Regions from separate parts of the Hylemonella sp. W303a genome, predicted to be linked through region 2. Evidence: predicted binding sites of a transcription regulator. Region 2 holds the regulator's gene; the other holds the start of a gene.
What was found. Region 2 encodes NrdR, which represses ribonucleotide reductase genes. Its sites were predicted from a motif close to CACNANATNTNGTG; they were not measured.
Positions count from the first base shown of each region.

Region 1: the regulator NrdR is predicted to act here: its motif matches at 13,058-13,071, upstream of ACLBKS_RS06455 (ribonucleoside-diphosphate reductase subunit alpha).

Region 1 covers NZ_JBKFDG010000003.1:37,744-52,839, forward strand. The annotation lists gene ACLBKS_RS06400 (SMP-30/gluconolactonase/LRE family protein) at 1-961, shown strand, start outside; gene ACLBKS_RS06405 (hypothetical protein) at 1,058-1,672, shown strand; gene ACLBKS_RS06410 (TlpA disulfide reductase family protein) at 1,682-2,203, shown strand; gene accB (acetyl-CoA carboxylase biotin carboxyl carrier protein) at 2,323-2,793, shown strand; gene accC (acetyl-CoA carboxylase biotin carboxylase subunit) at 2,806-4,155, shown strand; gene prmA (50S ribosomal protein L11 methyltransferase) at 4,382-5,275, shown strand; gene ACLBKS_RS06430 (DUF3426 domain-containing protein) at 5,345-6,508, shown strand; gene ACLBKS_RS06435 (carbohydrate kinase family protein) at 6,567-7,481, shown strand; gene ACLBKS_RS06440 (DUF167 domain-containing protein) at 7,566-7,847, opposite strand; gene ACLBKS_RS06445 (histone H1-like DNA-binding protein) at 7,986-8,438, opposite strand; gene ACLBKS_RS06450 (ribonucleotide-diphosphate reductase subunit beta) at 8,638-9,843, opposite strand; gene ACLBKS_RS06455 (ribonucleoside-diphosphate reductase subunit alpha) at 10,032-12,998, opposite strand; gene ampD (1,6-anhydro-N-acetylmuramyl-L-alanine amidase AmpD) at 13,411-14,025, opposite strand; gene ACLBKS_RS06465 (PP0621 family protein) at 14,028-14,279, opposite strand; gene ACLBKS_RS06470 (inner membrane protein YpjD) at 14,284-15,084, opposite strand.
Region 2 covers NZ_JBKFDG010000006.1:187,765-202,860, forward strand. The annotation lists gene ACLBKS_RS12920 (LysR family transcriptional regulator) at 1-600, opposite strand, end outside; gene ACLBKS_RS12925 (MFS transporter) at 697-1,926, shown strand; gene ACLBKS_RS12930 (GspE/PulE family protein) at 1,977-3,710, opposite strand; gene ACLBKS_RS12935 (hypothetical protein) at 3,709-3,882, shown strand; gene ACLBKS_RS12940 (DUF349 domain-containing protein) at 4,005-6,395, opposite strand; gene ACLBKS_RS12945 (transglycosylase SLT domain-containing protein) at 7,120-7,995, shown strand; ZMP/ZTP riboswitch at 8,052-8,220, shown strand; gene glyA (serine hydroxymethyltransferase) at 8,305-9,549, shown strand; gene nrdR (transcriptional regulator NrdR) at 9,759-10,208, shown strand; gene ACLBKS_RS12960 (type IV pilin protein) at 10,251-10,715, opposite strand; gene ACLBKS_RS12965 (hypothetical protein) at 10,766-11,401, opposite strand; gene ACLBKS_RS12970 (PilW family protein) at 11,554-12,609, opposite strand; gene ACLBKS_RS12975 (prepilin-type N-terminal cleavage/methylation domain-containing protein) at 12,582-13,184, opposite strand; gene ACLBKS_RS12980 (GspH/FimT family pseudopilin) at 13,307-13,825, opposite strand; gene ribD (bifunctional diaminohydroxyphosphoribosylaminopyrimidine deaminase/5-amino-6-(5-phosphoribosylamino)uracil reductase RibD) at 14,016-15,096, shown strand, end outside.

The DNA.
Region 1 (15,096 bases), on a different contig from region 2:
GATCGACTTGCATGGAGAGGAAGGGCCCGAGCACGTGCAGATCGGACCGGACGGCCGGCTCTACCTTGCTTTGGCCAGTGGAAAAATCCTGCGCATGGGCCTCGATGGTGGCACGCAGCAGGTGCTTGCCAGCACCGGAGGGCGCGTGTTGGGGTTCGATTTCGACGCAACAGGCCACTTGATTGCCGCTGACGCCATGCGCGGTTTGTTGTCGATTGCCCCGGATGGTCAGATCACCTTGTTGACCGATCGGGTGGGCGAAACGCCGATTCTTTACGCCAATGCCGTGGTGGTCGCCAAGAGCGGCAAGATCTATCTGAGCGACGCATCCATGCGCTTCGCGCCGCGCGACTGGGGTGGCACGTTCGAAGCCAGCGTGCTGGATATCTTGGAACAGTCCCGCACAGGCCGTGTCCTAGAGTACGACCCGGTCAGCAAGGGTACCCGCGTCGTGGCTCGGGGTTTGAGCTTCGCCAATGGCTTGGCACTGAGCTCGGACGAGCGCAGCATTTACGTCAATGAAACCGGTCAATACCGCATCTGGAAGGTTGCCGTGACCGCGCAAAAATTGGACTTGGCCAAGTTGTCGAACGCTGACGCCCCGCAGCCCAACGCCGAAGCGCGCGTGCAGTTCGACAATCTGCCGGGCTATCCTGACAACCTCATGCGGGGTCTGGACGGCCGCATTTGGGTGGGTTTGGTCAAGCCGCGCAACCCCAAGGTGGACCAGTTGGCGCGCAAGCCCTGGCTGCGCAGCCTGACCCTGAGGCTGCCGCGCGCGCTATGGCCTATCCCCGTCGCTTATGGGCATGTCTTTGCTTTCGATGAGACGGGACGTGTGGTGGCAGACCTGCAGGACCCGACCGGCAGCTACCCTGAGACCACCAGTGTGACCGAAACTTCAGACCGCCTCTATGTGCACAGCCTGCACGCCCGTGAGCTGGGGTGGCTGCCACGTTGAGTCCGATGGTTCGCGGCGACCGGTCTGCATGGGTTGCAGGCGACTCTCTTGTCCGCACAAGGACAAGGCCGAACCCCAGGGGTGACAATCCGCGCCATGCACGCTCAAGATGAAATCGCGGCCACAGCAGCCCGCATGGTGGTTGAAGAAGGCTTGGAGTACGGTCCGGCCAAGCACCGCGCCGCCAAGGCGCTGGGTTTGCCGCAACGCACGCCCTTGCCTGATAACGATGCGCTGGAAGACGCGGTGCGCGATTACATCGCCGTGTTTTGCGCCGACACCCAGCCGCGCGAATTGCTGGCCTTGCGGCGCCTTGCCCTGCAGTGGATGGAGCGCTTGCAGGATTTCCAGCCCCATCTCAGTGGCGCCGTCTGGCGAGGCACGGCGACGCGATGGTCGGATGTGCATTTGGATCTGTTTTGCGAGGACGGCAAGGCGGCCGAGATCACCTTGATGGATCAGGGTTTGGACTATGAGACGCGAAGCACCACAGGTCTAAGGAACAAGCCGGTGGACGTGCTCAGTTTGCACGCGCCTTGCCGCGAGTTGGGTGCTCTCAGCGGCGAATCCGTGGTCGGCGTGCACCTGCGCATCAACGATCTGGATGACCTGCGCGGTGCGCTGTTGCCCGACGCCCGTGGTCGTGCCCCGCGTGGACCTGCAAAAGCGCTGCGTGAGTTGGTACGCGCTTCGGAATCGCAAAACGGATAGGACGTGCACATGGAACGCAGACATATTCTCTACGCCGGTGCTGCGTTGGCCGCTGCCGGGGCTGGCGCGACCTGGGCATGGCGGCGCGCGCAGCCCCAAGCCATGTCTGCCGACGTGATGGCGCGGTTCTGGAACTTGACATTGGATACGCCGCAAGGGCAACGCTTGGCACTAGGCGGTTTTCGCGGCAAACCTCTGCTGGTGAACTTCTGGGCGACGTGGTGTCCCCCTTGCATCGAGGAGTTGCCGATGCTTAACGACTTCTATCGCCAAAATTCGGCAAAAGGATGGCAAATCATCGGTATCGCCGTCGATCAAGTGGCGCCAGTGCAAGCCTTCCTGCGGCGCCTGCCCCTGGATTTTCCAGTGGTTCTGTCTGGCATGGAGGGCTTGACCCTCAGTCAGGAGTTTGGCAATCAGGCGCGAGGATTGCCATTTACCGTGCTGGTCGGTGCAGATGGCGTAATTTTGAATCGTAAAATCGGTAAGTTGTCGGAAGCTGACCTGGCGCAGTGGCGGGAACTCGGGTAGAGTCCCGCCTTCGCCGAAAACGGCCCCTGTTTCTTTTTGCCTCTGCCGTTTGTTATTGGCATTTTGCCAATGATGTGCCGCGAGATTGAGGCAATATCAATCACGTTGTTGGAGTTTTCATGGATTTGCGCAAACTCAAGACCCTGATCGATCTGGTGTCTGATTCGAACGTCTCTGAACTGGAGATCACCGAGGCCGAAGGCAAGGTACGGATCGTCAAGGGCGGTACAGCAGCCGTGCAAGCCTACGCGCCGGCCCCGGTTGCCATGGTGCCCGCTGGTGCGCCGGCGGCTGCGGCCCCCGCCCCGGCGGCCGCGCCTGCCGCGGCTGCACCCGCCGCGGCTCCAGCGTCGACGGGCCACACCGTCAAGTCCCCCATGGTGGGTACGTTCTACCGTTCCGCCTCGCCCGGTGCCAAGGCCTTCGTCGAAGTGGGCCAGGCCGTCAAGCAGGGCGACACGCTGTGCATCATTGAAGCCATGAAGATCCTCAACGAGATCGAGGCCGACAAGTCGGGTACCGTGACGCAAATCCTGTGTGACAACGGTCAGGCCGTGGAATACGGGCAGCCCCTGTTCATCATCGAATAAGGCGGGCGCCTCATGTTCAAGAAAATCCTCGTCGCGAATCGCGGCGAAATTGCCCTTCGCATCCAGCGGGCCTGCCGCGAGCTGGGCATCAAGGCCGTGATGGTCTATTCCGAGGCGGATCGCGAGGCCAAGTATGTCAAGCTGGCCGAGGAAGCGGTCTGCATTGGCCCCGCTCCCTCGCGCGACAGCTACCTCAGCATGCCTGCGATCATCTCGGCCGCCGAGGTGACGGACGCCGAAGCCATCCACCCCGGCTACGGTTTCCTGTCCGAGAACGCCGATTTCGCCGAGCGCGTCGAGAAGAGTGGCTTCCAGTTCATTGGCCCCACGCCCGAGTCCATCCGTATCATGGGTGACAAGGTGTCGGCCAAGCAGGCCATGATCAAGGCGGGAGTGCCGTGCGTGCCAGGTTCCGAGGGGGAATTGCCCGACGATCCGGTGCAGATGAAGCGCATCGCCAAGTCCGTCGGTTATCCGGTGATCATCAAGGCGGCTGGCGGTGGCGGTGGGCGCGGCATGCGCGTGGTCCACACCGAGGCGGCCCTGGTCAACGCGGTGCAGATGACCAAGGCGGAAGCTGCCGCAGCCTTCAACAATCCGGCCGTCTACATGGAGAAGTTCCTGGAGAATCCGCGTCACGTGGAAATCCAGATCTTGGCCGACAAGCACAAGAATGCCGTCTACCTGGGCGAGCGTGATTGCTCGATGCAACGTCGCCACCAGAAGATCATCGAGGAGGCGCCAGCGCCTGGCATTCCGCGCAAGCTGATCGAGAAGGTCGGTGCCAGCTGCGTGAATGCTTGCAAGAAGATTGGTTACCGCGGCGCGGGCACCTTTGAGTTCCTCTACCAGGACGGCGAGTTCTACTTCATCGAAATGAACACGCGCGTTCAGGTGGAGCACCCGGTCACGGAGTTGATCACTGGCATCGACATCGTGAAGACGCAGATCATGGTGGCGGCGGGTGAGCACCTGCCCTTCACGCAGAAGGACATCCAGATCCGCGGTCATGCCATCGAGTGCCGCATCAACGCCGAGGACCCCTTCACCTTCGTGCCGTCGCCCGGTCGCATCACGATGTGGCACGCTCCGGGTGGTCCTGGCGTGCGCGTGGATTCGCACGTCTACACCAACTACTTCGTGCCGCCGAACTACGATTCCATGGTCGGCAAGATCATCGTCCACGGCGACACCCGCGCGCAGGCCATGGCCCGCATGCAAACCGCCCTGGGCGAGACCTTGGTCGAAGGCATCAGCACCAATATTCCCTTGCACCGTGAACTGCTGGCCGATGCCAAGTTCATGGAAGGTGGCACCAACATCCACTACTTGGAAGGGTGGATGCGTAGTCATAAAAGGTAATCCCCTCAGGCGCTGTGCGCCTGAGGGGCCGCTGCAAGAGCAGTGGCTCTTCGGCCTGTCCAAGCCTGCGCAGGCAGGCTTGGAGCCGCAGTCCTCAGCCCCCTGAACGCCAACCTTTGGTGGCAGGGTGGACGCTCCCAGTGGCACGGCGAAGCCGGTTCCACGGAAGCCCGGATCTGTGAGCCTTGCTGTTCCGCCGTTTTCTCTACTTTCATTCGCCCGTCTCATGCACGAACTCCGCTTGCTCTGTCCCGAAGACCGCGTGGAGGTTCTGGGCGAGGCGCTGGATGCGCTGGACGCCTTGAGCGTCAGCGTGGAAGATGCCGACGCTCAGACTGACGCCGAGCGAGCGCTGTTTGGTGAGCCTGGCATGCCGCCGCCAGCGGCGGGCTGGCAGCGTTCCCGCATCGTGGCGCTGTTCCCAGACGACGCGACTGCGCGGGAGGCGGCCGCCTTGCTGCAAGCGCAGGATTTTTTTGCCGATTGCCAGCTGCTCGGCGTGGATGAGGTGCCGGAGCAGGACTGGGTGCGCCTGACGCAGTCGCAGTTCGCGCCGGTGGAGATCACCCCCAGCTTCTGGATCGTGCCCACCTGGCACGAACCACCCGCGCAGGCACGCGAGGTCATTCGGCTGGATCCCGGCCTGGCTTTCGGCACTGGGACTCACCCCACGACACGCATGTGTCTGCGTTGGATCGCCACCCATCCCTTGCGTGGCCTGCGCGTGCTGGACTACGGTTGCGGCTCGGGCATCCTGGCGATCGCCGCGGCCAAGTTTGGCGCGACCGACATCGACGCGCTGGACATCGACGAAGCTGCGGTTGCGTCGACCCGGCTGAACGCCGAGGCCAACGGCGTGAACTTGCGGGCCGGTCTGCCGGATGCGGCTCAAGGCCGCTATCCCGTGGTGCTGGCCAACATCCTTGCGACGCCGCTCAAGGTCTTGGCGCCCTTGCTCACCGCCCGCGTGGCGCCGGGTGGGGCGCTGGTCCTGGCCGGCATCCTGGAGCGCCAAGCAGACGAACTCAGCGTTGCCTACGCGCCCCATCTGCCTGCGGGCAGCGCACTCACCGTTGCGGACCGCGAGGATGGCTGGGTACTGATGACCGCGACCTTCTGAGCGCGGGTCTGTCATCCTCTCGCGCCGGGGCTCTGACAGCGGGAGGCGCGCCTCTACAATCGCACGGCCATGAGCCTCATCACCCGTTGCCCCTCTTGCCGCACCATGTTCAAGGTGGCGCAGGACCAACTCAAGGTCTCGCAAGGCTGGGTCCGCTGCGGACAGTGCGAGCAGGTGTTTGACGCGACGGCCCACCTGGTGCAGGAGCCTCCCGCCTTGACCACGCCCCTGGCCACGCCGCCAGCTGGGGCCATGGCGGCGTCTTCCGCGGCCGGATCGACGAGACCTGCCGCAGCGGCGCCGTCGCAGAAAAGCTGGGAAGAAGAGATGGTGGACGCCGAGTTTGGCGATCTCCACGCCCAGCATGATGCGCCGTTGGACGACCTGCAACTCGAAACCCCCGATGCCTCGGCCTGGCGCGAGCCTCGCTTCGCCGAGGACTCCGACGATCTTCCTCCGCTGCGAGCCGCCGAGCCTGCTTCGCGCTTGGATGACGCTGGTTTCCCCGCGCCATCTGCTCCCTTGCCGCGCGGTGCGGCCGCGATGGTTGCGTCCCCGGCAGATGCCCGACAGGCACCATCCCAATCTTCGTTTTCCGCTCCACCGACGCCCCTGCAGGCCAGTTCGGGCGACGAAGGCCCAGAGGCGGACACCTTGTCTTTCATGCGCCGCTCACGCTGGAGCCATCCGGTGGTGCGTGCCCTGTTGTTGCTCCTGTGCTGCGTGCTTTCGTTGGCGTTGCTGCTGCAGGTCGTTCGCCATGAGCGTGACCGCATCGCGGCGCGTGAGCCCACCTTGCGGCCCTGGCTGCAGGTTCTGTGTGAGCAGCTCGATTGCACAGTGGAGCCGCTGCGCCAAATTGAGTCGGTGGTGATCGATGGTTCGGCCTTTAGCAAGATCCGCGACGAGCTCTACCAGCTCAATCTGACCTTGCGCAACAAGGCGCCGATGGATCTTGCGCTGCCAGCTATCGAACTGGTGCTGACCGATGTGCAAGATCAGGTGCTGATTCGGCGGGTGCTCATGCCCCAGGAATTGGGAGCGGGCGCGGGGGCCACCCACGACGAAGGCGTGCGAACGCAGGGGGCCTACCGCTTGATCCGGTCAGGCAATGAGTTCCAGGCCACGGTGCTGATGGAAATCAAAAACGGCAATGGCTCCGCCAACCGCGTTACCGGCACTGGCCTTGATGGCCGTGTCGCGGGCTATCGGCTGCTGGCTTTTTATCCTTGAGCGCCTCCACGCACTTTCCCTTTCAACGAATCCAATCCAAGAGAAAAGAGAGCATCCCATGGCAGCACTGATCTGCGGTTCCCTGGCCTTCGATTCCATCATGAACTTCGAGGGACGATTCTCCGAGCAGATCATGCCGGACCAGCTGCACATCCTGAATGTGTCCTTCCTCGTGCCCACGCTGCGGCGTGATTTTGGTGGATGCGCAGGCAATATTGCCTATGCCTTGCGCGCGTTGGGGGGCGTGCCCATCCCGATGGCCACCCTTGGCAACGATGGTGCGGGGTATGTGGAGCGCTTGAACAAGTTGGGGATTGCCACGCGCTTCGTGCGTCAACTGCCCGAGACCTACACGGCGCAGGCGCTGATCATGACGGACAAGGACAACAACCAGATCACCGCCTTCCACCCTGGCGCGATGACCCAGGCGCATGTGACGCGCATCGAGCGCGACGCACCTGGCATGCAAGATGTGAAGCTGGGCATCATCTCCCCCGACGGACGAGACGCGATGCTGGAGCATGCCGCGCAGTTCAAGGCGGCTGGCATTCCTTTCGTCTTCGATCCTGGTCAGGGGCTGCCCATGTTCGATGGCAAGGACTTGGCTCACTTCATCGATTTGGCCGACTGGGTCACGGTCAACGACTATGAAGGCAAGATGCTGTGCGACCGCACGGGCTGGAGCCCGGCGGAGATCTCGCGCAAGGTGCGCGGCTTGGTCATCACCTTGGGCGCCGAAGGCAGCGAAGTCTGGATCAACGGCGAGAAAGACTGGATCGCTCCCACAGCGGCCGCCGCCATCGTCGACCCGACGGGTTGTGGCGACGCGTACCGCGGCGGGCTGCTGTTCGGGCTGGAGCGTGGCTGGCCCCTCGCCAAGGCTGCGGCTCTGGGCAACCGCATGGGTTCGCACAAGATCGCCTTCCGTGGACCGCAGAACTACCCGGTGGACACCACGAAGTTCGGCCTCTGACGCACCATCATCCCGTGATCGCCCAGTGAAGAGTACGGGAGCGACGCAGACGCTGGGTGGACCGTGGGCGTAGGTACAGCCTCTTCAGCCAGATGATGGGGATTCGGGCGGCTTGAGTTGTTTCCAATCTGCGTTCGCCGCTGCTTGGGGTGCCACGCGCAATTGCTTGCGTCGCGAGGTGGCGCCGTGTTGCAGCGTCACGCTCGAATTCGGTATGCCCAGGGTCTTTGCCAACCACGCTTGTAGCGCTGCATTGGCCCTGCCGTCCACCGGCGGAGCTTGCAATCGCAGCTTCAGTGCGCCATCGAACAGTCCTTGGATCTGCGTGCGGGACGCGTTTGGCATGACGTGGAGATCCACGAGCATGGAGCCGTCCTTCTGCGGGCGCAGAAAAGAGGCTGTGGCGTGAGTCTGCGCAGGGCTGCTGTCCATGCCTCAAAAGTACTCTGCAAAATAAAAAGCCTGTCGCCCTCGCGGGCAACAGGCTGAGACGGCAGGCCCTGATCAGGGACGGCTGGCCGTGGGGAAAGGCCAAGCGGCCTGCGGGTTCAACGTGGTTTGGGCCACGGGCGCCGCGGGTGCAGCAGCGGGCTTCGCAGGCGCAGCGGCAGGCTTGGCGGCGGCCTTTTTCGCGGCGGGCTTCTTGGCAGCAGGCTTTTTCGCGGCGGGCTTCTTGGCAGCAGCCTTCTTCGCCACGGTCTTCTTGGCAGCAGCCTTCTTGGCCGGAGCCTTCTTGGCGGCGACCTTCTTGACCGCAGCCTTCTTGGCCGGGGCCTTCTTCGCCACAACCTTCTTGGCCGGAGCCTTCTTGGCGGCGACCTTCTTGACCGCAGCCTTCTTGGCCGGGGCCTTCTTCGCAGCGGCCTTCTTGGCCGGAGCCTTCTTCGCTACGGCCTTCTTAGCCGGAGCCTTCTTTGCGGCGGCTTTTTTCGCCGGAGCTTTCTTTGCAGTTGCCATTTCGATTCTCCTTGATCAAGTTACAAAGAGCACTTCATGCGTTTGTTGGTGTACATGAAGTGATTCATGGCGCTGGGAACCTGCGGGAGGAACCCAGCGCCATGAACGGGGTGGCACGGACACCCGCAGCTCTTCTGTTGAGAGCGTTCGGGAGTCCATGCGATTCGTGAAGCCATAGATTGATTTGTTTGCCTTGCGCTCAGTCCCAGGACAGCGCGCCGCCGGACTGGTACTCGATGACGCGGGTTTCGAAGAAATTGCGTTCTTTCTTCAGGTCGATCATCTCGCTCATCCAAGGGAAGGGGTTTTCCTCGTTGGGGAAGAGCGGTTCCAGTCCGATCTGGGTGGCGCGCCGGTTGGCGATGTAGCGCAGATAGCCCTTGAACATGGAGGCGTTCAGGCCCAGCACGCCGCGCGGCATGGTGTCCTCGGCGTAGCGGTATTCCAGTTCGACGGCTTTCTCGAATAGGGCCTTGATCTCGGTCTTGAACTCGGGCGTCCAGAGCTGCGGGTTCTCGAGCTTGATCTGATTGATCAGGTCAATGCCGAAGTTGCAGTGCATGGACTCGTCGCGCAGGATGTACTGGTACTGCTCGGCGGCGCCCGTCATCTTGTTCTGGCGGCCCAGGGCCAGGATTTGGGTGAAGCCGACGTAGAAGAACAGGCCTTCCATCAGGCAGGCGAAGACGATCAGGCTCTTGAGCAGAGTCTGGTCGGTCGCCAGGGTGCCGGTGTGGAAGTTCGGATCCATGATCGCGTCGATGAACGGGATCAGGAACTCGTCCTTGTCGCGGATGGACTGGACCTCGTGGTACGCGTTGAAGATCTCGGACTCGTCCAGCCCCAGCGATTCCACAATGTATTGGTAAGCGTGGGTGTGAATGGCCTCTTCAAAGGCCTGGCGCAGCAGGAACTGGCGGCACTCCGGCGCCGTGATATGGCGGTAGGTGCCCAACACGATGTTGTTGGCCGCCAGCGAATCCGCCGTGACGAAGAAACCCAGGTTGCGCTTGATGATGCGGCGCTCGTCTTCCGAAAGGCCGTTCGGGTCCTTCCAGAGTGCGATGTCGCGATTCATGTTCACTTCCTGCGGCATCCAGTGGTTGGCGCAGGTGGCGAGGTATTTTTCCCAGGCCCACTTGTACTTGAACGGCACCAGCTGGTTGACGTCGGTCTGACCGTTGATGATGCGCTTGTCGGAGGCCTTGATGCGGTTGGTGCCCGATGGCGCCGAGACGGCGGGTGAACGAGGGCTTGCGACCGGCGTGTCAGCGAGAGTGGTGGAGGACAGCGCAGCCTGCGAGAACTGATGTGAGTGCGCGGGTGCCGGCGTCGGGGACAAACGGGCGACGCCAGCGGTGGGGGCTGGCGATGTGGGTTTGACTTCTTCGTCCCAGGACAACATAGAGAGATCCAATTCCTGAATTATGTGAGCAGCGATCTGAATTGCAAAGTGTTCATTCACACCGCCGCTTGTTTTGTTGCTCTATTGCATCGCGCGTCGTGGTCCCCAGCACGCACTTTGCGTGAGTGACTGGGAGCATGGGAGTCGACGCGCGCGCGGTGCGTGCGAGGTGTGCACCGCGGCTTGCTTCACTGGCAGGCTTCGCAGCCCGGGTCGTCGATGGCGCAGAACTTGATGTCGGTCGCTGCGACGGCCATCTGCGACTGCGCAGCGGCTGCTGCCGCCTCGAGCGCGCTGACCTTCTTCGCGCTGGCAGGCTTGGAGGCGACCGGCGTCGCGGCCGCGGCGCCGACCTCGGAAGAACCCGAGGACACGGCGTTCAGGCGGCCGGCGGCGACGGTGGACTTTTCCGCCTGTGTGGCGCTGGTGGTGCGCAGGTAGTAGGTGGTCTTCAAACCGCGGGTCCAGGCCAACTTGTAGGTGTCGTCCAGTTTCTTGCCCGAGGCGCCCGCCATGTAGATGTTGAGCGACTGGGCCTGGTCGATCCACTTCTGGCGGCGCGCGGCGGCTTCGACCAGCCAGCTCGGCTCGACCTCGAAGGCCGTGGCGTACAAGGCCTTGATGTCCTGGGGCACGCGATCAATGGGCAGCAGGGAGCCGTCGAAGTGCTTCAGGTCCATCACCATCACCTCGTCCCACAAGCCCAGGCGCTTGAGGTCCTTGACCAGGTAGCCGTTGATGATCGTGAACTCGCCAGACAGGTTGGACTTGACCGACAGGTTGCCGAAGCAGGGCTCGATGGACGCGTCCACGCCGATGATGTTGGAAATCGTCGCGGTCGGGGCGATGGCCACGCAGTTGCTGTTGCGCATGCCGTCGGCGGCGATCTTCTTGCGCAGGAGTTCCCAATCCAGGGTGGCGGAACGATCAACTTCGACGTAGCCGCCGCGTTCGCGCGCCAGCAGTTCCAGCGTGTCCGGCGGCAGGATGCCCTTGCTCCAGAGCGACCCTTGGTAGCTGGAGTAAACACCGCGCTCCCGGGCCAGCTCGGTCGAGGCCCAGTAGGCGTAGTAGCAAATGGCTTCCATCGATTCGTCGGCGAATTGCACCGCCGCGTCGCTGGCGTAGGGGATGCGCATTTCATAGAGCGCATCCTGGAAGGCCATCAGGCCCAGGCCCACGGGGCGGTGGCGCAGGTTGCTGTCGCGCGCCTTCTTGACGGCGTAATAGTTGATGTCGATCACGTTGTCCAGCATGCGCATGGCAGTGCCGATGGTCTTCTTCAGCTTCTCGTGGTCGAGCTTGCCGTCCGTGATGTGCTGCTTCAGGTTGACCGAGCCCAGGTTGCAGACCGCGGTTTCGGTGTCGCTGGTGTTGAGCGTGATCTCGGTGCACAGGTTGGACGAGTGCACAACGCCCGCGTGCTGCTGGGGTGAGCGCACGTTGCAGGCGTCCTTGAAGGTGATCCAGGGGTGGCCGGTTTCGAACAGCATCGAAAGCATCTTGCGCCACAGGTCGACCGCGGGCACGGTCTTGCTGGGCTTGAGTTCACCACGCTTGGCCTTGGCTTCGTAGGCCACATAGGCCTTTTCGAAGGCCGAGCCAAACAAGTCGTGCAGATCAGGCGCGTCGGAGGGCGAGAACAGGGTCCACTCGCCCTTTTCCATCACGCGGCGCATGAACAGGTCCGGAATCCAGTTGGCCGTGTTCATGTCGTGGGTGCGGCGGCGGTCGTCACCTGTGTTCTTGCGCAGCTCAAGGAATTCCTCGATGTCCAGGTGCCAGGTTTCCAAGTAGGTGCAAACCGCGCCTTTGCGTTTGCCGCCCTGGTTCACCGCCACGGCGGTGTCGTTCACCACTTTCAGGAAAGGCACGACGCCTTGAGACTCACCGTTCGTGCCCTTGATGTGGCTGCCCAGCGCGCGCACGCGCGTCCAGTCATTGCCCAGGCCGCCCGCGAACTTGGACAGCAGGGCGTTTTCCTTGATGGATTCGTAAATACCATCCAGATCGTCCGGCACCGTGGTCAGGTAGCAGCTGGAGAGCTGGCTGCGCAGCGTCCCGCTGTTGAACAGCGTGGGCGTCGACGACATGAAGTCGAAGGACGACAGCACTTCGTAGAACTCGATGGCGCGGGCTTCGCGGTCGATTTCGTTCAGCGCCAGTCCCATGGCCACGCGCATGAAGAAGGCCTGCGGCAGTTCGATGCGCGTCTTCTTGACGTGCAGGAAATAGCGGTCATACAGGGTTTGCAGGCCCAGGTAGTCAAACTGCTGGTCGCGTTCGGATTTGAGTGCCGCGCCCAGGCGCTTGAGGTCGTACTGCAGCAGCTCGGGGTTCAGCAGCTCGGCGTCCACGCCCTTCTTGACGAAACCGGGGAAGTAGTCGGCATAGGCCTGCTTCATCTCAGACGGCTGCACGTCGCGGCCCAGCACCTCCTTGGCGATGGTGTGGAACAGCAGGCGCGCGGTGGCGTAGGTGTAGTCCGGGTCCTTCTCGATCAGGGTGCGAGCGGCCAGGATGGCGGCCTTGTAAACCTCTTCCAGCGGCACGCCGTCATAGAGGTTGCGCAGGGTTTCGGCCACGATGGGCTCTGGCTTCACGTCAGCCGACAGATTGGAGCAGGCACTTTCGATCAGACGTTGCAGGCGGTTCAGGTCCAGCGCCACGCGTTGGCCGTGGTCCGTGACGTGCAGCACGGGCGTTTGCGGGGCCGCCTGCGCTGCTTGCTGGGCGCGCTCCTCGGCGCGTTTGGCGCGATAGAGCACATAAGCACGGGCCACCTCGTGGTGGCCGCCGCGCATCAGGCCCAGCTCCACTTGGTCTTGCACGTCTTCGATATGGAAGGTGCCACCGCCCGGGCGCGAGCGCGTCAGCGCGCGCACCACGGCCTGAGTCAGGCCGTCCACCGTTTCGCGCACGCTGGCCGAGGCCGCGCCTTGCGCGCCGTGCACGGCCAGGAAGGCTTTCATCAGCGCCACGGCAATCTTGCTCGGCTCAAAGGGCACGACGGCGCCGTTGCGGCGAATGATTTGGTAATGGGCGAGCGCGCTGCTGGCGCCCAAGGCCACGCCGTGCGTCATACCGGCACCTTGCGGCAAGGACGTGGTGGCTAGGGAATGGGAGGATGGGGGAGTGATCAGGCCGGTTTGCATCTTTTCCTCGTGTCTGGCAAATCTATGTTCGTGGCGCGAAATGTTTCTGGGGCTGGAAACACTATAGGTAGGGGGTGCGACGGAGGCAATCCACTACCCGTAGTGTAGCGGTGCATTCGTCCGAAAGCGCGTGAAGAAGGTCACGCCGGTGTGCAAAAGTTACTGGAGCAGGCCCACATGGCATGGGCTTGAAACGCGCCAGGGCGAGCCCGTGCGGCGTGCTTTGGTGTTCATGAACCGGTCATGCATGTGCGCAGCCCTTGCCACTCCGCAATGCGTGAGCGGCCATCCAGACAGCACGCGGCCCAAACGTGGAAACGGGCCGGCGGGCCGCTTGTTTGCGTGGTGTGATGCGTGCGTCACGCGCCGCGCAAAACGCAACATCGTCCTGCGCGTCGATCGCTCAGGCAAGTCAGCTTGTGCTGACTTCGGGAAAGTACTGAACGGGCCAATCGAGGCGGGCTTGCAGTTGTCGCCATTGAAAGCCCGGTCCTGGGTCGGCCTTGCGGCCGGGTGCGATGTGTTCGTGCCCCGCAATCTGTCGCACGGGATAACGCAGGGCCAGGGCCGCGCACAGGCGAGTCAGTGTGTCGTACTGCGCTGGTTCGAAGCTGTCGCCTTCCAGGCCTTCCAACTCGATGCCGATGGAAAAGTCATTGCAGTTGTCACGCCCGCAGTAATGCGAGACGCCGGCATGCCAAGCGCGGTCATCGCAGCTCACGAACTGCCAGAGTTCGCCGTCGCGCCGTACGTAGAAGTGGGCAGACACCTGCAAACCTTCGATGGACTTGAAATAGGGGTGGGCGTTCCAATCCAGCGTGTTGGTGAACAGCCGCTGCACCGCATCACCGCCGTACTGGCCAGGCGGTAGGCTGATCGAGTGCAAGACGATGAGATCGATCACGGGCGCCTGGCCATCGTCGCCATCCCTCGCCGGGCGCGGGCCGAAGTTGGGCGAATCCAGCCGCTGTGCGGGGCTGTACCAGCCTCCATGCCATGCCCCATCGTTGGCCCGTTCCTCGGCCATGCTCAATAGGTTCCGGGTTCCGCCAGCCGCCGGTGTTCGACGCTGCAGTAGTGCGCGCTGGAACTGGCAATCGCTTCGCGCAGCGGCAGATGCAGGCCGCAATGCGCGCAGCGCACCATGTCCTCGGGCGCGGTCTGGGGGGACGACCGGCGCGTCGGGTCCGAGGCTCGTTTGGTTTCAGCTTCGGCCGTTCGGCCGGAGCGCCACAGCCAGACCGCCAACAGAATGATCAGCAGGAAAAGCAGAAACTTCATGGGGTCAGGCCGAACGCTGCAGCACGATTTCAAGGACGAAGCGCGAGCCCACGTAGGCCAGCAACAGCAGCCCCGCGCCGGTGAACAGCCAGCGGGCTGCCCGCCAGCCTCGCCAGCCGAGGCGCCAGCGCCCGTGCAGCAGCACCGCGAACACCAGCCATGACAGCACGGAAAACACCATCTTGTGGTTCCATTTCCAGGGTGTGCCGTAAAGGTGTTCGTCAAACAACAGCCCAGCGGCCAAGGTGGCCGTGAGCAGGATGAAGCCCGCGGTCACGAAGCGGAAGGTCAGCCTTTCAAGGGTCAGCAAGGGCAGGCCGCTGTCGGAGTCGCTGGCATGGCGGATGCGCGCGTCGGCTCGCAACATCAGCAAGGCATGCACCACGGCCACGGCGAACAGGCCGTACGAGGCGATGCCCAGCGCCCAGTGCAAGGGCAGGAGCAGGGCCCCATGGTGGGTGATCACCTGCCCGGGGAAAAACAGGCTCAACACCACGGCCACCAAGCACAGCGCCGCCAGCGGGGCGGGCAACGCGCGCCGCGACTGGAGTGCTGGGTAGTAACGGGCCTCGACGGCGTAGACCGCCACCACCAGCCAGACCGTGACCGAGAGGGCCGGCGCGAAACCGAAGTGAGGCTCGTCGTGCCATAGGCCGAGCCCCACCCCGAGCAGGAGGGCGTGCAACAGCCACGCCAGGCCGAGCGCTGCACGGGCGCCCCGGCCCGGGCTCAGCGCTGACACCACGTAAGCCAGCGCGCACACCAAGCCCGGCAGCAGCGCGTGAAAGGGGATTGCGAAAGGCATGGTGTCAGGCAG
Region 2 (15,096 bases):
CAGCCAGGGCAGGCGCGTCAGTTCGGCCGGATGGGTGGGCAAGGCAGCTTCGAACAGGGACGGTGCGCCCACCACGATGCGAGGCACCTCGCCCATCGGCAGGGCCACCACCGAAGGGTCCTGCACACCCCCGACCCGAATGGCGCAATCCACGCCCTCGGCGATGAAGTCGGGCATGCGGTCATGCAGCAGCCACTCGACCCGCATCTTGGGGTAACGCCGCAGGTAGTCCGCCAGGGGCGCCACCAGCTGCTGTTGCCCGAAGGCATGCGGCGCAACCACGCGCAGCGTGCCCGCCGGTTCTTCTCCCGCGCCGCGCGTCTCGCTCTCGAAGGCGTGCCAGCTGGAGATCAGGTCCTTGGCACGTGCATAGCAACGTTGGCCATCCTCGGTCAGGCGCATGGCGTGGGTGGTGCGCTGCAGCAAGCGCACGCCCATGGTGCGCTCCAGGGCCTGCAGGCGTCGGCTGATCGTGGGTTGCGTGCTTCCGAGTTGGTCAGCCGCCGCCGACAGGCTGCCAGCCTCAACGATGCGCACAAAGGTTTCGATCAGCAGCATCCGGTCGGTGCCGGGTGGCAGCGAATTGGCCTCGATATTCATGCATAAATCGTATAACCAATCTTCTTGGAAAGCCATAACCAAGCTCGTTTCATTGAGAAAAAATCAGGTCACTCCGAAAAAAACTGGGAAATCCCGATGAATACCATTCAAGAAACGTATGAAAAAAGGAACGACAGCCTCTCCTCGGACCGAGTGTTCCTGCTGGCCCTGGGTGCCGGTCTGGCGGCAGCGTCCATCTACTACAGCCAGCCCCTGCTCGGCGTCCTGGGCACGGATTTGCAGACCTCGGCCGAAGCGGTCGGCTGGGTCCCCACCCTGACGCAGTTCGGTTACGCCCTGGGCATCCTGCTGCTGGCGCCCCTGGGGGATCGCTACGACCGGCGACGCGTCATCGCGGTCAAGGCCGGCCTGCTGGGTGCCGCCTTGCTGCTCTCCGCCCTCTCGCCCACGCTGGGCGTGCTGCTGGTGGCCAGCCTGGCGCTGGGCCTGGTGGCCACGCTGGCGCAGGACATCGTGCCCGCCGCGGCCACGCTCGCGCCCGAGGAGCGACGCGGCCGTGTCGTCGGCACAGTGATGACCGGTCTGCTCCTGGGCATTCTTCTGTCGCGTGTGATCAGTGGTTTCGTGGCCGAACACTTCGGGTGGCGTACCGTGTTCGCCGCGGCCGCGGCCGCCGTGTTGCTGCTGGGCCTGACCCTGTGGCGTGCACTGCCGCCCTTCGCGCCCACGTCCCGCCTCCCCTATGGCCAGCTCATCGGTTCGCTGCTGCAGCTGTGGCGGCAGTACCCGGAACTGCGCCGCGCGGCGCTGGCCCAGGGCTTGCTGTCGGTGGCCTTCAGCGCCTTCTGGTCCACCATGGCGGTCATGCTGCATGGCGCGCCTTACCACCTGGGCACCAGCGCGGCAGGGGCCTTCGGCCTGGCAGGCGCGGCCGGAGCCCTGGCCGCGCCGCTGGCGGGGCGTTATGCCGATCGGCACGGCCCGGCCCGTGTCAGCCTCGCGGGCGCGGCGCTCACTGCCCTGTCGTTCGCGGCGATGTTCTTCCTGCCCGCGCTGTCGCCGCACCACGCACTGTGGCTGATCGCCGCCAGCACCGTGGGTTTCGACCTCGGCATCCAGGTCTCGCTGATCGCGCACCAGACCATCGTCTACAGCCTGGACCCCACCGCGCGCAGCCGGCTCAACGCCGTGCTGCTGTCCTCCACCTTTGTCGGCATGTCGATGGGGGCGGCGCTCGGCAATGCCTTGCTGGCTCAGGCTGGCTGGACCGGCGTGACCGCCCTGGCGGTGATCGCCGCAATGGGCGCCTGCGTCCTGCGTCTGAGAGCGCCGAGGCATGCGCGCACGCTGAAGCACAACGACTGACAGTCCTGCCCTGCGCGCCGGGCATGCAAAGCGGAACCCCGGCGACGGCCTCACCCAACCGTCGCCTTGTCCACTTCCTCCAGGGTCGTCAGCCCTTGCAGCACTTTGAGCAGGCCATCGTGGCGCATCGAACGGAAACCGCCCTGGCGTGCCGCGCGCTGGATCTCCATCAGAGACTGCTGCCGCGAGATCAGATCGCGGATGAGGTCCGTCAGCATAAAAACTTCATGGATACCCATGCGCCCGGCATACCCGCTGCCATGGCAACGTCGGCACCCTCGTCCGCGGCAGAAATGGACCCGCGCGTCACCCCGGTTGTGGAAGATCCGGTCCAGAACGTCGGCGCTCGGTTCATAGCGCTCCTTGCAATGCGGGCAGATGCGACGCACCAAGCGCTGGGCGAGCACGCCGATGACGGAGGGTGCCACCAGGAAGGGTGGCACCCCCATATCGACCAATCGGGTGACGGCCTGCGCGGCACTGTTGGTGTGCAGGGTCGCCATGACCAAATGGCCGGTAAGGGCTGCCTGGGTGGCGATGCGCGCGGTCTCCAGATCACGGATCTCGCCGATCAGCAACACCTCTGGGTCCTGCCGCAAGACGGCGCGCAGCACCTGCGCGAAATCCAGACCGATGGCTGCGTGGGTCTGGATCTGGGTGACGCCATCAATCCGCAGTTCCACCGGGTCCTCCACCGTGACGATGTTGACCTCGGGCTTGTGCAGTCGCGCCAGCGCCGCGTAGAGCGTGGTGGTCTTGCCCGAGCCCGTGGGCCCGGTCACGAGCAAGACGCCGTGCGGGCGCTGGATCAGCTGCTCCAGCAAATCCTGGTTGCGCGACGAAAACCCAAGTTCGTCGATGGGTGTGACGCGCTGGTCGGACGAACCCACCGCGCGCAAGACGGCCTTCTCTCCAAACACGCTGGGCACGATGGAGAGGCGGAAATCGTGGCTGCGTCCTTTTTGAACCAAGCTGACGCGGCCATCTTGAGGCCGCCTTTTCTCAGCGAAATCCAGACTCGCAATCAGCTTCAAGTGCGAAAGCAGGGGCGCGAGCAGGTCTTTGTCCAGCACCAGCCGGGTCTGCAGCAAGCCATCGATGCGAAAGCGCAAGGCCAGGGCGTTCGCCATGGGCTGAAGGTGGAGGTCGCTCGCGCGGTGCTTCAGGCTGTAGAGCAGCAAACCGCGCACCAGCTCTCCCGCGCCCGACACCGAGGCGGATGCCACGGGGTTCGATGCCCCCATCGCCGGCGACGACGCGATGGCCCCGCGCGGAGGGCGGCCGAGCTCCTGACTGATCTTGCGTGCCAAAGTGACCAGGCCCGCACGGTCGGTGTAGTGAACTTCAATGCCGTTCTCGATGTCCTGCGTGAAGGCGAAATCCGCCTGCACGGTGTCCACGGAACTTGCCGATGGCCCAGCGGCGACGGCGCGCTCGACTTCGGCCACCACGCCAAGATCCTCGGGCCGCGCCAGGGCCACCCTCAGCGTGCGCTGGGTGAGTTGCAAGGGCAGGCACTGCAAACGGCGTGAGGCTTCCGCGCTGATGCAGGCCAGGGCCTCGGGCTGCACCCCGGCCCGGTCCAGCAACACGGCCTCCTTGTCGATGCTGGCCGCGTAGCGTTGCGCCAAGCGGGCTTTGAGTCCCGGTGATTCGAGCGCGCTGTGAAGGTGGGTGGACAGCTCAAGGTGCCGCGCACCGAACATCAGCTGCAGACCATCGGCCTCCTTGTCGTTCGCGATGCCGGCCTCGACCAGGCCTTGCACGAAGGAGGACCTAGCCATGGTCATTGCCCTGAACCGCGCCCGGGGAACCGACGACGGGCCCCTGATCGGACGGCGGCGGTTCGAAGGAATCGCTGCGCACGAAGGCCAACGTGGCCGGTTTCTCCTGCCCGGCCAGTTCTCGCAAGAGCTCTTGCAGGTCGAACCGGTGATCCGGCGGCGGCTCCCGTGACTGATCCATCCTGCCTCCTTGCGCGTGGGACGTGTTGAACACGCGAAGGAGGTTAGCAGCGGTCGCAGGCGCGGCGCCTCAGACTATGGATTCACGGAAGGCGCAGCGCCAAGCTTCCGATTTCAGCCGCGCAACAAGGCTTTGAGAGCTTGCTGCAGGCGACGTGCGGCATCGGGCGTGTGCGGCGTGGCCAACACGCGGGCAACGTCCTGCCCCCAGGTTTGGGCGGGAGGCGGATCATTGCGGCGGGTCAGCAACTGCAGTTGCAGGGCACGGCGCGCCGGCAGATGGTCGGCGGGCGTCGGCACCTCTGCGGCCATCTCAAGCCGCAGCAGGGTCTCGGCCCCATCGCCTTGCGCGGCCGAGGCCAGCGCCTGGCTCCAGAGCGCGCGCGTGCCGGAGCTGACGGCACGGCCCAATTCCTGGGCGCTGGGCAGTTGCTCCGCGCTGCGCTGCGACCAAGCGTCCAGCACTTTCGTCAGCGCCTCGCCGTGAGCCTGCACGGCCAGTTTCTTCAACGCCGCTTGCGCGTGTTCCAGCGCGTCGCGTTGAGCGCGGAAGGCGGCGTCACCCAGACGCGGCTGCATCGTGCTCGACCCCGGTCCGCCGCGCGCGGCGTCGCGCGGCCCGCGTCCCCGCTCGTCGCGGCCCTGAGTCGCCCCCGGCCTGCCACCGCGTTCGCCTCGTCCAAGAGGCGCCGCGGGCTCGGACTTGCGCATGCCTGGGCGGTCATCTCCGCGCACCGCCACCACCGGTTTGCGTGGCGCGGCGGGTGCCGGGGCCGGTGTGTCCTGGGCCCCATCGCCTGCGGCTGCGCTCGCGGTCGCATCCTTTGCGCTATCAGCCGCCGCGCTTGTGGAGGCCGTCGAGGCCATCGCAACCGCCTTGGGATCGGCCCGGCGCGCCGCTTCCAGAGCGGACATGGCGGCATGGATGGCCTGGGCATCGCCGCTGGCGCTGGCCGCGTGCAAGGCCTGCGCGGCCTCGTACACCGCGCGGTCATAAGGGGTCATGGACTCCGGGTTGACAGCCTGACGCGGCGCGGAGCGCTCGCCTGGGCCTTCACCGGGTCCACGAGAGGGACGATCACCGCGTTCGCCTCGCCGAGCAGGCCGTCGTTCCGCGTCCAAGGCAAAAGCGTCGTCGATGGGTTTGCGGAAGGCCTCCCACAGCTTTTGTTCCTGTCGGCGATCCAGGGGCATGGCCTGCGCCTCCACCTGCCAGCGCTGCTGCAGGGCTTTCACGTCGTCGATGCGCAAGGGCGCGCCAGCAGCGTGGGCAGCGCTCAATTGCTTGGCTTCCTCCACCAGAGCCTGCCGACGTTGCAAGCCCGCCTTTTGAGCCCTCGCCAGCGGCGCATGGGCAGCGTCCCACACGGCTTTCCAGCGGGACAGCAATTCGGCGAACGTCTTTTCGCTCAGGTGCCCGGCCTCACGCCAGCGCTCACCGAACTGGTGGAGTTCGCGGTTGTAGGCTTTCCAATCGGTCTTGGTGTCCTCGGCGACCGGCGCGTCGCTGGCTTGCGCGACGCCGTGCGCGGCCACCCACTGCTTGAGCTCGTCAATCAGGGCCAAGCGCTTGGCCTTGTGTTCAGCGCTTTCTGCCTTGAGTTTGTCCAGCCAAACCTGAACCACTTTGTGGGCCGCGCTGCAGGCTTCGTCAAAGCGCTTCCACAACAGCGGATGCGGTGCGCCAACGCTGAGATCCAGCTTCTTCCACTGCTCGCGCAAGTCGCGCAGCGCTTCCTGCAGCTTGCGACCCGCCAAAGCGGCGCCGCCCTCGCCTTGCAGCAGGGCTTCGGCCTTGTTGATCAACTCCAGGCGTGCCGGGTCGTTCTGGCGGGCTTGTGCGGCGGACGAGGGCGCAGCCACCACGGTGGGGGCAGACGGTGCAGCACCGCCTGCGCCGCCGCTGGCCCCCTCGCCCCGGGCCTGCTTCAGCTCTTCTGCCCAAACAGGTACCTGGGGCAAGGGCGCGCTGGTGTCCTCCGCCGCCACGCGAGCCTGGGCCAAGGCCGCTCCAAAAGCCTCCCAAACCAGCCCCAGCTGCGCGCGCGAGGCTTCGAGTTGGGCCGCGATGCGTGCGCCAGCGCCCGCCGGAGCGCCACCGGCCTCCGCACCCTGCGCAACGCTGGGCCATTCCTTGGCCTGGAACAAGGCGCCCGCCTCGGCCTGCCAGCGCGCCACGTCAGCGCCTAGGCTTTCAGAGCCGGCCTGCGCTTCGCGCCAGGGCTTGGTCGACAGGGATTCGATGCGCTGGACCAGCAGCACCGCTGCCTCACGCTCCACCTGCGCGCGGTGTTGCAAGTCCTCGATGGCCTGGACCCGCTCAGCCAGACGGCTACGGAGCGCAGCCAGCGGTTCACGGCTCAGGGGGGCGCCCGCCTTGGCGGCATCACGAGGCCAGGCCTGGGCATCGGCCAGGTTCAGTTGGGGCGAATCCAGCAAAGCTTGGGCCTTGTCGATCCAGGATTGGCTGGCCTGGGGATCCTGAGGGGCAGAGGTAGATGACATATCAGATGAAGTCGAAAAAACAAAAACCTGCCTCGCAGGTTTTCTCAGAACCCTGATTGTCGCCGCCCGGGCCCTGGTTTGCTCGCGCAAAGCGTCGTCAGCCCAGCGAAACCGGCGGAACTTCCGCATGCGCTTGTGGGAACGCGTTGGTGGAAACACGTTGGCTAGGCGGCATGTAGGCCGCGCTCACCCTGCCAGGGGCTCGGCATCTAGGCACTCAACTTGAGGGGTTTTGGGCCGCGAGTCGCGTCAAACCCACAGTTTTGGGCCTTTAACCGAAACGTTACACATCCCTTAAAGCCTGATCAAAAACCTCTAAAACCCTTGGCAAAGTCATGATCTCTAATGATTTTTCAAGAAATCGACATGCCCTTCACATGGCCGCTATCCAGGCCATAGTGACCGTATATGGATAGAAAAACATACCCTCCCCATTACAATTCGTTGCACTGACGGGGCGCCACCGCGCGGCCCCGCACCCCGAGGTTTCAGATTCCCGCCTCCCAACATGGCTGAGGAAACACCCCGGGGCTCCGCTGCCGAAACCGGCTACATCGGACCACCAGCGCGGGCATGTGATGGATGCTCGTGTGACCGATGGCGTACCAACCCAGACGTGGCTTAGACCAGCCCGACTCCCTAGCACCAGGAACCGCGCGCGACGCGGACCCGGTCATGACAGGGCGTCGGCTCACGGTTCAAGCCGCGCGAGAAGAGGATTGCTATGACAGCGCTTGAAGACATGGGCGACAGCTTGCGGAAGATGCCGCGCCGCCTTGTCCAATTCTTTTATTCCCTGGCTCACAACGGGTTCGCCCTGTTTGGGCTGGGCGTGCTCCTGGTGCTGCTGGCCTTGGCCGCACATTCCGGTTTGCGCAAGGCCGGGGAAGAACACCTGATGGACTGGCTACAGACGCGCCAGTTTGGCGAGCCCTTGGACGAACCCAGCCCGCTGGTCACGGTGGGTCGAGCCACCGCCACCGACCTGCAGAACCTGAGCGCCCAGCAAGCCGCTGTGACGGACTGGCTGAGCCGCCGTTACCGCATCGCGCCGCAGCCGCTCTCGGCCTTGGTGCTGGAGGCCTATCAGATCGGGCACAACTACAAGTTGGACCCTCTGCTGCTCTTGTCGGTGATGGCCATTGAATCCGGCTTCAATCCTTTCGCGCAAAGCCCCGTGGGCGCGCAGGGACTGATGCAGGTCATGACCCATCTCCACGGCGAGAAATACGAACCCTTCGGCGGCCAGCTCGCGGCCTTCGATCCACTGACGAATCTGCACGTGGGTGCACGTGTGCTGCGCGAATACATCATGCGCGCGGGCTCCGTGGAAGGAGGCCTGCGCCGCTACGTGGGCGCGGCCAATCTGCCCAGCGATGGTGGTTATGTGACCAAGGTACTGAGCGAACACCATTTGCTGACGCTGGTCGCACGCCAGGCTCAGCACGTGCCCGATGTGCCCAAGCCGCCCGTGCGCGCCCGCACCATGCAAATCACCATGCCGGCCGCCCCGGCCCGGCCGGAGTCGGCAACGCATGCCAGCGCCTCGGGCGCTGCGGCCGCGGGCGTCAAGCAAACGGTCGCCCTGCTCAACAACTGAGCAGCAATGACCCCATGTCCCAGGTCTCTGGCCCGGGACCCGCGCTGGGCTACACTAGGCAGGCACGCGACTGGCGATAGGCCCGCCGCCCGGGAAAACACCGCTTCTTCACCGGCTGGCGTGGCTGACGTGGGCCACCACCGGGGAGCGTGCCGCGCGGCATGATGTCAGGCCCCCGGGCTCAATTCAAGCTGTCGCGTTTTGCCGTGCGCCTGGGCAGCCTTTCCGCTTGCAATGCGTCCCTCAGGGCGTACCCGCCTGCGGCACAGGCCCGCGTCACCACCCGCTCCAACTGCACACTTGCACGCCATGTACAACCGCAACATTCTTGTCGAACAAGCCGACCCCGAACTCTTTGCCGCCATCCAGGCCGAAAACAAGCGCCAGGAAGAGCACATCGAGCTGATCGCCAGCGAAAACTACGCCTCGCCCGCCGTGATGTGGGCCCAGGGCACGCAGCTGACCAACAAGTACGCCGAAGGCTACCCCGGCAAGCGCTATTACGGAGGTTGCGAGTTCGTTGACGTGGCCGAACAGCTGGCCATCGATCGCGTGAAGCGGATCTTCGGCGCCAACGCCGCCAATGTGCAGCCGCATTGCGGCGCCTCGGCCAACGAGGCCGTGTTCCTGGCGTTCCTCAAGCCCGGCGACACCATCATGGGCATGAGCCTGGCCGAGGGCGGCCACCTGACGCACGGCATGCCGCTCAATATGTCGGGCAAGTGGTTCAACGTGGTCAGCTACGGTCTGAACGCGCAGGAAGCCATCGACTACGAGGCCATGGAAGCCAAGGCGCGCGCCCACAAGCCCAAACTCATCATCGCGGGCGCCTCCGCCTACAGCCTGCACATCGACTTCGCGCGCTTCGCGAAGATCGCGAAGGAAGTCGGCGCGATCTTCATGGTGGACATGGCGCACTACGCGGGTCTGATCGCCGCGGGCGTCTATCCGAATCCGGTGCCGCACGCCGACGTGGTGACCAGCACCACGCACAAGAGCCTGCGCGGCCCGCGTGGCGGCTTCATCCTGATGAAGGCCGAACATGAAAAGGCCATCAACAGCGCGATCTTCCCCGGGCTGCAAGGCGGCCCGCTGATGCACGTGATCGCCGCCAAGGCCGTGGCCTTCAAGGAAGCGCTGGAGCCAGCCTTCAAGGCCTACCAGCAACAGGTGGTGAAGAACGCCCAGATCGTGGCCGAGACGCTGACCCAACGCGGCCTGCGCATCGTCAGCGGCGGCACGCAAAGCCACGTGATGCTGGTGGACCTGCGCGCCAAGGGCATCACGGGCAAGGAAGCCGAGGCCGTGCTGGGAGCCGCCCACATGACCATCAACAAGAACGCCATCCCCAACGACCCGGAAAAACCGATGGTGACCAGCGGCGTTCGCATCGGCACACCGGCCATGACCACGCGCGGCTTCAAGGACGAAGAAGCGCGCATCACGGCCAACTTGGTCGCGGACGTGCTGGACAAGCCGCGCGACGAAGCCAACATCGCGGCGGTGCGCGCCAAGGTCAACGCGCTGACCGCGAGATTCCCCGTGTACAAATGAACACCCCCCTGAGGCGCTACGCGCCCCAGCACCAATTGCCAGAGGCAATGGTCCTTTGGGTTGTCCAAGCCTGCGCAGGCAGGCTTGGAGCCGCAACCCTCAGCCCCCTGAACGCCATCCTTCGGTGGCAGGGGGGACGCACCCAGTGGCCCGGCAAAGCCGGCTCCACGGGTGCGCGCGCATAAAACCTCAGTTCAACGGCACACACCATGAAATGCCCTTTCTGCGGCCACCCCGAGACCCAGGTCGTCGAGACCCGGATCTCGGAGGACGGGGATTTCATTCGCCGACGTCGCCAGTGTGGGCACTGCGAAAAGCGCTTCACCACCTATGAACGACCGGAAGTCAGTTTTCCCACGGTCGTCAAGAAGGACGGTCGGCGCATCGAGTACGAGCGCGGCAAGCTGATGGCGTCTTTGCAACTGGCCTTGCGCAAGCGGCCAGTCAGCACGGAACAGATCGACGGCGCCATTGAGCGCATCGAGGAAAAGCTGCTCAACCTGGGCCTGCGCGAAGTGCCGTCCGCGCGCATCGGCGAGTTGGTGATGCGCGAGCTGAAGAAACTCGACAAGGTTGCGTACGTGCGCTTCGCCAGCGTGTACCGCAGCTTCGAAGACATTGACGAGTTCAAGACCCTGGTCGAGGAATTCCGGCGCTGAAACCCTAGCCCCGGAGCCGGTCGCACCGAGGCCCGCCCGTGCTCAGCGCCAGCAGTCCGGCACCGGCAGTGCCGTTCCCGTTCGTCCCTTCACTCCTGTGTGCGTCAGGGTCAAGCTGCCGCAAGATTCATCCCATCCTGGCGCTGGCTCGGCCCTGAGCGTGTAGCCTTCTGCCTGCGCCTCGCTGACGCTCAATCGGTAACGCGCTGTCTCTGGCGGCGCCCCCTCGGGCACGGTGCGTAGGCGCAGAGGCAACACCGGCGCTTCGTCGGTTTGCGTGGTGTATCGGTTGTACACAGCGTGGTAACGCTCCATGTACTGCTGGGCGTCTTGCAAGGCCGCGCGCGCCTCGGCGCGATGGGCACGGCGCACATGGTCGGTGTACGCAGGGTATGCGATTGCGGCCATCAGAGCCACGATCAGCACGACAGCCATCAGTTCGATCAAGGTGTACCCACGCGATCCGATGGCCTCCCCCCATGCATCGCGTTGGTTGAAGGACCTCATGCCAACTCCCGTGTGCAAGCCATGCCCATTGCGCCTCGTCCACCTTGCCATCAGGGCACGGGCGGCAGAAGGATGCGGCGCCAGAGGCGATCGAGCATCGGTCGCTGGCCGTCTGCATGCGCCGCCGAAGTCGCGGTGCCCAACAGCACGATGGATTGCACCCAAACCACCGCGCCACCCACCGATGCAGCATTCGGGACCACGCCTGAGCTGACAGGGTACGCCGGACTGAATCCTCTGGCAGTGATCACGTGGACCCGCGCGCCATCGGCCAAGACCTGCAGTTCCACCAGGCATTCGGGCGGCCGTCCTGGTTGCAGCCCCTCCACGGGCACGCCCGCTTGATCGTGAGACAGCGTCACGCGTGCCATGGACAGGCCCGCGATGCCGGTCCAATTCGCACTTTGTCGCCAAGCAGGCAGTGCCTCCCACTCAGTGCGCGCGAGGCGGGACTCGGCCAGAACCGGATCACGCAGAACCAGGCCGGGCGGCAAGCCAGGTTCGCTGCCGTCGGGTTTGCGCAATTCGCTCTCGCAGTGACGCAAGGCGAGCTCGGCCTGCTGATGGGCCCACTGCTGCTGCCGCAGATTGTTCGCGAAGCGCTCGGCGGACACGGCGTCGCGCAGCACAGCCCCAGACGACACGCCCAGGATCACCAAGAGCACCATCACCACCAGCAAGGTCACCCCGCGCTCACGTCGTGGCCACGGCCCGCATGCAACACGATGCCGCGCGCGCGCCTGCGCCCGCGAGCCTAGGCCCTCGCGCGTGCGCGCGCATCGGCGTCGACGTGGAGGTCGACATGGGCAGCCCACTCGGGCGGATTGCATGCGTCTCCTCACCATGCCGTCCTTCCGCGCAAGGCTGCGGTCGTGAAGTAGGCGCGACGCGGATGCCTGTCGGCAGCCTGGACGCGTGCCCCCTCGCAATCCAGGTAATCCAAGGCATCGTCCTCGCCCAGCACGGCTTCCCTGCCACGCATCAACAAACACAGTCGCACACTGATCACCAGACTCCAGTCACTCACGGACTCTGCGCCGACGTAGCGCACCACCCGCCTAGGCTCGGTGGCATCGGCCTCGCCATACCAAAAGCGCAGGGCTTCAACGTGGTCCACCAAAGGCTGGCCTGGCGCGCCCTGGGCGCTGGCGCAGTACAGCTCGGAGCGCCCCGAACTGCCTGTGCTCACGTAGTAGCGATTGCGCGTCGGGTAGTAGCTAACCATCAGTCCCGTGTCCGCTCCGAGCGACTGCGTGCGAGCGGATAGGCCGCTGCCGATGCAGTCTGACGGGACACCGCTGGACGTGGGCGAGCTGTTGACCACGTCGGCTTCGTAGCTGATTTCCAGCACATCGTCACGCGGCCCCGCTGCCCCGGCACAGACGGTTGCGTCCCAGGGCGCGCTCTGGCTGCGATGGCTGCTGTCCTTCAGACCGTGGGAACAGCCAAAGACCGGCTGTTCCACCCCGGTGCGTGCCAGCCGCGCAGGCGCCGCGCCCGAGGCCGCGAGCACCACCCCCGTGGGTCGCGCATACCCCGCCTGCTGAAGTTCGCGCGTCAACAGGGTCAAGCCAATCTGAGCACTTTCGTTCATCTCCGCCAGCGTGATTTGCAAGCGACCGGTGCGACCGGTCATCACATACGTGGTCAAGGCCGCACCCACCACCACCATGCCGATGGACAAGGCCACCATCAGCTCCAGCAAGGTGAACCCTCCTCCAACACGCCCGTCACTCCAGCCCATCCCGCACATCGCACGACTCGCGCGGCGATGACGAGGTGCGCATCCCCATGGACTTCGGCGAAGAATGTTCTTTTCGTCCCAAGGCGTGGTTCGACGTGCATCCATCATGTACATGCTCCCCGTCACAAACCGATCCGCAGGTGCACGCATCGCACGCCCAGGTCGGCACCCAAGCCCTCGGGGCAGGCGCCTGGGGGGCCCGGCAGTTCCTGGCTCCCTTGGACTGCGCTGCTCGATGATTCACGCCAAGCCACCCACAGGTCCATGACCGCTCGCGCCGCGTCACGCCTTGTGTACACGGCTCCCGTAGGCAAGAGCCGCCGCACGGCCTGGCGCCACTGCGCGAGGTCCACCGCGGCGATCTGGGCGGCAGTGCAAGCGCCTGCGCCCGCGGTGCAAGCGTCGGCCGGCTCGATCACCGCAAGCTGCTGGCGTTGAAATGCCTGTGCGTAGTCGTAGTGCCCAGCTCTGAACCCGGTCGCTGGCATGGGCGCGGCCTCGCTACCGCCTTCGCCCGCGGGCTCCGACGCCATCCGCCCCAGATTGGCTCGCAGACGCTCGCCCATGTCAGCGGCCAAGAACAAGGCGGTGGCGCGGTAGCGGCTCATCTGGCTGTAACGCAAGGCGGCCGCATGCGCGGCCACCAGGGCATACAGCGCGACCGAGAGCAAGGCCACAGCCACCAGCACTTCCACCAACGTAGCGCCGCCTTGCCTAGAGGGCACAGGGGCGAACTCACGCCAGCGGGCCGGTGCTGCACCAAACCCGCGAAGGGGTACGTGGGCGCAAACCCCGGTGCTCGGACGCCTGAACGGTTTGAACGACATGTGGCGGAGGGCTTCGCTTTTCAACTGCATTTGGTGGTTCCCGGTGCGCGGGCCCCAGCGCGTCCTTGGTTGGAGACACAGACGATGCGCACCCCGGAACCCGCGACCGACGACAGCGGCGTGAACGTGAAGGTTCGTCCCGCGGCCCTGGCCCAACCCGTGGCTTCGTAGATCAATGCGGCTCGCAGGGCCGAGGTGCTGAGGGATGCCAAGTAAGGCGGTGCCTCTTGCACCCTCAGCACCCGATCCGCGGCGTCCACCACGCCGTCGCCATTGGCATCGGCGAACACGATCCATCCCGCTGCCCAGTCCGGCGTGGTCAGACAGGCCGCGCCGTCGCGGGAACTGCAGACGCTCACTCGCGCGGAGCGCATCAGGGCTTCCGAGCGCGCGTAGCGCAAATCACCCACCAGGGCGTCCACGGCAGCCTGCACGCCCCGCTGCAACAGGAAGCGCTGGTAAGCAGGTGCCGCCAAACTGGCCAGCAGCGCACCGATCGCAAGGGCCAGCATCAACTCCACGAGGGTGAAGCCTTGCACGCGGAAACGAGCACGAGAGGCAAGACGACAGCACGGCATGAACATGTCGACAGACTATCCGCGCCGTCGCGAGGCGCAAAGCCGGTACACGGGGGAAAAAGCCATATCTCAAAGATGCGCACCCGAGCACTTCAGGAAATTGACGGGGCCACCAGGCCGCCGTTGAGGTCGTGGCTTTAGACTCGCCGCCATGACCCTGCCCGCCCCCATGCATCGCGCGCTCGCCCTGGCCGAACAGGGCCTTTACCTCACCTCGCCCAACCCCCGAGTGGGCTGCGTCATCGTGGGTACGGATGGCCAGTTGCTGGGCGAAGGCCACACCCAGCGCGCGGGCGGTCCCCACGCGGAGGTGATGGCCTTGCGTGACGCGCAAGCCCGCGGCCACGATGTGCGCGGCGCCACCGCCTACGTGACGCTGGAACCCTGCGCGCACCAAGGCCGAACCGGCCCCTGCTGCGAGGCGCTGGCGGCGGCGGGCATTGGCAAGGTCGTCGCCTCCATCGAAGATCCCAATCCCAAGGTCGCGGGTCTCGGGTTCGCGCGTCTGCGAGCGGCTGGCGTGGCGGTGGAGGTCGGCCCCGGCGCGGCCGCATCGCGCGAACTCAATCTCGGATTCTTCAGCCGCATGGTGCGCGGTCTGCCTTGGGTGCGTATGAAGATCGCCGCCTCGCTGGACGGCCAGACTGCTTTGTCGAATGGTGTGAGCCAATGGATCACCAGCCCCGAGGCCCGAACCGATGGCCACGCCTGGCGCGCGCGCGCCTGCGCCCTCCTCACCGGCATGGGCACCGTGCGAGAGGACAACCCGCGCCTGGACGTGCGCCTGGTCGAGACGCCCCGACAACCTCGCCTCGTGGTGGTCGACAGCCGCTTGGAAACGCCGCTCGATGCGGCCTTGTTCGAACCCCGTCGGGACACCGCCCCAGGCCGCGAGGCCCAGCCCCTGCTGATCTATGGCGCCGTGGCCGACGCAGGACGGCAAGCGGCCCTGGCAGCGCGCGGCGCCACCGTGGTGCAGTTGCCGAACCCACAAGGCAAGGTGGACTTGGCCGCGCTGTTGCGCGACTTGGCCACACAGCGAGAAATCAACGAGCTGCACATCGAAGCCGGCCATCAACTCAACGGTTCCCTGTTGCGTGAGGGCCTGGTGGATGAACTGCTGGTCTACCTCGCCCCCAAGCTGCTGGGCGCGGGGCGGGGCATGGCACGAATCGGGCCCTTGACCACGCTGACTGACGCCGTGACGCTGGACTATCGGGAGATCACCCAGG